Regions from separate parts of the Kribbella sp. genome, predicted to be linked through region 2. Evidence: predicted binding sites of a transcription regulator. Region 2 holds the regulator's gene; the other holds the start of a gene.
The links. Region 2 encodes HrcA, which represses chaperone genes, less so after heat shock. Its sites were predicted from a motif close to TTGGCACTCGNNNNNNNCGAGTGCCAA; they were not measured.

Region 1 (2,435 bases), on a different contig from region 2:
TCAGGAGGTCAGTGATGAAGGACCACGGCGGTGAGTAGGCGTTGTGGTCGAACACGCGCTTCCCGTCCGCCCGCCGCGCTGGATCAGCGAACACGACCTCGTACTGCGTGACATCGTGCTGCTGGGCTTCCCCCACGAGCACCTCACCGGGTAACCCCAGGCCCGTGAGGTTCGCGCGAGCCGCTGCAGCCGTGGCCGGATCCCGCTCGACACCAGTGACCCGGAGACCGGCCCGGGCCGCGCTGATGAGGTCACCCCCGATGCCGCAGCCCAGGTCGACCACAGTTGCGCCCGGAAGTGTCGCGGCGATCCGGGCGGCCCGGTGTGAGCCGACTGTCGACCGGGTGGCCTGCTCCAGGCCGTCCGGCGTGAAGTACATCCGCGCCGCATCCGCCGGGCCGAACTTGGCGACGGCCCGGTGGCGCAGCGACGCCTGCGTGACCGCGGCGGTCACCACAGCAGCGTCGTACCGGCGGCGGAGTTTCTCGACCAGCTGCAGTTCGCTGCCGGGGGTGAACGCCGCGCAGGCTGCGGCGAGCACCTCGGCCCCGCCTGGGGAGAGCAACGGCGTGATCGAGTCAGGTGTCACTCGCCCCAGTCTGCCTTGAGCCTTAGATCGGGCTGTAGCAGGCGGAGCTCCAGATCTTCTTGGCCGGGTTGTACAGCCGCCAGTTCATCGCGGAGCGGGTCTGCGGGCCGTAGACGCCGTCGACGGTGATCTTGTGCCGCCGCTGGACGTTCTGCACCGCGGTGCGGGTCTTGCTGCCGAACTTGCCGTCGACGGTCAGCTTGGCGCCGTAGCAGTAGTTCAGGTTGGTCTGGAGCTGGCGGATCGCGAGCCAGGGCGTGCCGCCGGGGTACTGCGGGAAGCGGTACGGGAGGTCGCCGTACTTGAGGTTGCACTTCCAGCCGGCGTTGCTCTCCCAGGTCATCGGCACCGGGATCGCCCAGCCGTTACGGACGCCGACCAGCTGCACCCGCTCGCATGCCTCGAGGACCGCGGCTGCGGCGGCCTTGGCTGAGACGGACGCTGCCGCCGCGCCTGTGGTGGACTGCTGGCGGACGGTGGGCACGGCCTCGGAAGAGGTGGCGACGAGTGTGCTGCCGACGGCCAGGACTGCTGCCCAGCCGACGGCGACTGCGATGCGGAATGGTTTCGAGCGCAGCTCCATGATTGGGTCCCCTCTTACTGTGGATCCCGGCCGACCGGAATCCCTACTGGTAGGACACTGGGGACGGCCGGGAGGTTGAGTAACAAGTTGGATCGGCTTCCGAAACCGGCCGGTGACCACGGGACCCTGCTGTTCGCCGGTGGCGATCTTCTGGCACTCGAGTTGACCGAGTGCTAATCGCGGCCTAGATTCGGTGTTGGCACTCTCCACTCGAGGGTGCCAGCGGCCCGGCCTCTGATCCCCGCGACGGCAGAGGCGTACGGCCGCCAGTTGCACCCCCGAACACAGACAAGAATCTCGACCGTGGAGGTCAGCAAGTGTCGGTCACGATCAAGCCGCTCGAGGACCGAATCCTCGTTGCGCCGCTCGAAGCCGAGCAGACCACGAAGTCCGGCCTGGTGATTCCGGACACCGCCAAGGAGAAGCCGCAGGAGGGCGAGGTCATCGCCACCGGCCCCGGCCGCATCGACGACAACGGCAACCGCGTCCCGCTGGACGTGAACGTCGGTGACAAGGTCATCTACTCGAAGTACGGCGGCACCGAGGTCAAGTACGACGGCCAGGACTACCTGATCCTGGGCGCCCGCGACATCCTCGCAGTCGTCACCAAGTGACGATCGCTCGTTCCTGACTGATACCGCTCCGGTGCCGGCTTCCGGTGCCGGGGCGGAATCGGTTCAGGGCCGCGAGCACCATTGTTGAAACTCAGAGAGGGACTAGTTTTCCATGCCGAAGATCCTCGAGTTCGACGAGAACGCGCGGCGCGCACTGGAGCGCGGCGTCGACAAGCTCGCGAACACGGTGAAGGTGACGCTGGGGCCGAAGGGCCGCTACGTCGTGCTGGACAAGAAGTGGGGCGCCCCGACCATCACCAACGACGGTGTCACCGTCGCCCGTGAGGTCGAGCTGGACGACCCGTTCGAGAACCTCGGTGCGCAGCTGGCCAAGGAAGTTGCCACCAAGACCAACGACATCGCCGGTGACGGGACCACCACGGCCACCGTGCTGGCACAGGCCCTGGTGCACGAGGGCCTGCGGGCCGTCGCGGCCGGTGTCAACCCAATGGGCCTGAAGAAGGGCATCGAGGCTGCCGTCGAGGCAGTGACCGCGAAGCTCATCGAGACCGCCCGGCCGGTGGACGACAAGGGCGACATGGCCCACGTCGCCACCATCTCCGCTCGGGACGCCGAGATCGGCGCCCTGATCGCGGAAGCCTTCGACAAGGTCGGCAAGGACGGTGTGATCACCGTCGAGGAGTCGAAC
Region 2 (2,354 bases):
CCTGACCGAAGCCCGCGCCCGCCCCGGCACCGGGACCGGTGGCGAACGGGTCACCGCCGAGATCGTGCATCTGCCGCTTCTGTGGGTCGCTCAGCACCTGGAAGGCGCGGCCGATCTCCTGGAACTTGTGGTGCGCGTCCTCGGAGTCGTTCACGTCCGGGTGGTACTGGCGGGCCAGCTTGCGGTAGGCCTTCTTGATCTCGTCCGCGGACGCGTCACGGCTGACGCCGAGGACGGCGTAGTAATCGGTGCTCATACTCCAGACCAAATGTCGGTGTGTGTCGTCATCATGAGTCGGCCAGGATCTGGCTGACGTAGCGCGCGACGGCGCGGACCGCGCCCATCGTGCTGGGATAGTCCATGTGGGTCGGGCCGACGATGCCCAGAGTGGCCAGCGCCTCCGACTTCGAGCCGTAGCCGGTCGCCACCACGGAGGTGGTGGCCAGCCCCTCGTACGGGTTCTCGTGGCCGATCCGGACCGTCAGGGTCTGCGGATTGGTCGCCTCGCCGAGCAGCTTGAGCAGGATCACGTGCTCCTCGAGCGCTTCCAGCACCGGCTTCACATTGCGGTCGAAGTCGTCGCCGTACCGGGTCAGGTTGGCCGCGCCGCCGACCGCGATCCGCTGCTCGCCCTCGTCGGTGAAGGCCTCCAGCAGCGTCGTCACGATCGCCGCGACCAGTGGCCGGTCGTTCGGCGCGAAGGTCTCGGTCAGGCTGGCGAGCGAGGTCGCCGCGTCGGTCATCCGCTGGCCGGTGAGCGCCGTGTTCAGCCGGGAGCGCAGGTCCGCGATCAGGTGCTCGTCGACGTCGTGCTGCGTCTCCACGATCCGCTGCTCGACCCGGCCGGTACTGGTGATCAGGACCAGCAGCAGCCGCCGGGGCGTCATCGTGACCACCTCGATGTGCCGCACGCTGGACCGGGTCAGCGTCGGGTACTGCACGATCGCGACCTGCCGGGTGATCTGCGCGAGCAGCCGGACGGTACGGCGTACCACGTCGTCCAGATCGACCGCGCCGGCCAGGAAGGAGGTGATCGCCTTCTTCTCGGCCGGGGACAGCGACTTGACCGTGCTCAGCTTGTCCACGAACAACCGGTAGCCGGCGTCGGTCGGGATCCGGCCCGCGCTGGTGTGCGGCTGGGTGATGTACCCCTCCTCCTCCAGCGCGGCCATGTCGTTACGCACGGTCGCCGGGGAGACGCCGAGATTGTGCCGATCCACCAGCGTCTTGGAGCCGACCGGCTCGTGGGTGGCGACGTAGTCCTCGACGATGGCGCGGAGCACGTCGAGTTTGCGTTCGTCCAGCACGCGCACCACCCTCTCTCCCACGTCAGCCCTGGCACTCCTGAGTTCCGAGTGCCAGTCTACCGAGCCCCAGCGACACTTACCGCCGCGTGGCGGCGTGGGACAGGTCTCAGCGCCCGGTCAGGCGGTTTCGGGAGACGCCCCCAACGGTACGGCGGCCGGCCGCTCGACTGTGCTCGCCACGTCCACCGACTGGTCCTTGGCGGCCGACTCGAGCAGGGACTCCATCACGTCGAGCACGTGGTAGGCGAGTGCTCCATCAGCCCGGTGAGGTCCGCCGCTGCGGATGGCGCGCGCCATGTCGGCCACACCCACACCGCGTCCGGCTCCGGCGTACCCACCGGCCACTGGGATTTCCGTCCAGTCGCGGTTGGTTGCGGTCGCGATCTCCACCTTGCCCTCGAAGCCGTTCGGGTCGGGCACGGACAGGCTGCCTTCGGTGCCGTACACCTCGATCCGCGGCAGCCGCGCCGCCCAGACGTCGAACGACATCAGCAACGTGGTCAGGGCACCCGACTCGTGCTCCAGGATTCCGGTCACGTGGGTCGGGATCTCGACCGGGAAGGTCTCGCCGGCTCGAGGTCCGGTGTGGATCTTCCGCTGCTCCTGGGATCGCCCGGCTCGCCCCGTCACTCGCCGTACGGGACCGAGCAGGGTCACCAGGCTCGTCACGTAGTACGGACCCATGTCGAGCAGCGGACCGCCGCCGGGCTGGTAGTAGAACTCCGGCGCGGGGTGCCACAGCTCGTGCCCCGGCGTGACCATGAAGGCCGTCGCAGCAGTCGGTACGCCGATGTCGCCGCGGTCCAACGCGGCTCGTGCGGTCTGGGTCCCGGTACCGAGGACGGTGTCGGGAGCGCAACCGATCCGCAGGTTGTTCGCGGCGGCGAGCTTGAGCAGCGGCTCGGCCTCCGCGCGATCGACAGCCAGCGGCTTCTCGCCGTATGTGTGCTTGCCTGCCTGGAGAGCGGCCTGGTGGACCGGGGCGTGCGCGGCCGGGATGGTGAGGTTGAGGACGATGTCGACGGCGGGGTCGGCCATCAAGTCCTC

Region 1: the regulator HrcA is predicted to act here: its motif matches at 1,323-1,349, upstream of groES (co-chaperone GroES).

Annotation. Positions count from the first base shown of each region.
Region 1 covers NZ_DASRXP010000532.1:2,551-4,985, reverse strand. Annotated here, with positions in the region: gene VFG33_RS28175 (class I SAM-dependent methyltransferase) at 1-589, opposite strand, end outside; gene VFG33_RS28170 (peptidoglycan-binding domain-containing protein) at 612-1,172, opposite strand; gene groES (co-chaperone GroES) at 1,490-1,786, shown strand; gene groL (chaperonin GroEL) at 1,899-2,435, shown strand, end outside.
Region 2 covers NZ_DASRXP010000237.1:46-2,399, forward strand. Annotated here, with positions in the region: partial or broken gene VFG33_RS12125 (DnaJ domain-containing protein) at 1-256, opposite strand, end outside; gene hrcA (heat-inducible transcriptional repressor HrcA) at 288-1,307, opposite strand; partial or broken gene VFG33_RS12135 (Gfo/Idh/MocA family protein) at 1,425-2,354, opposite strand, start outside.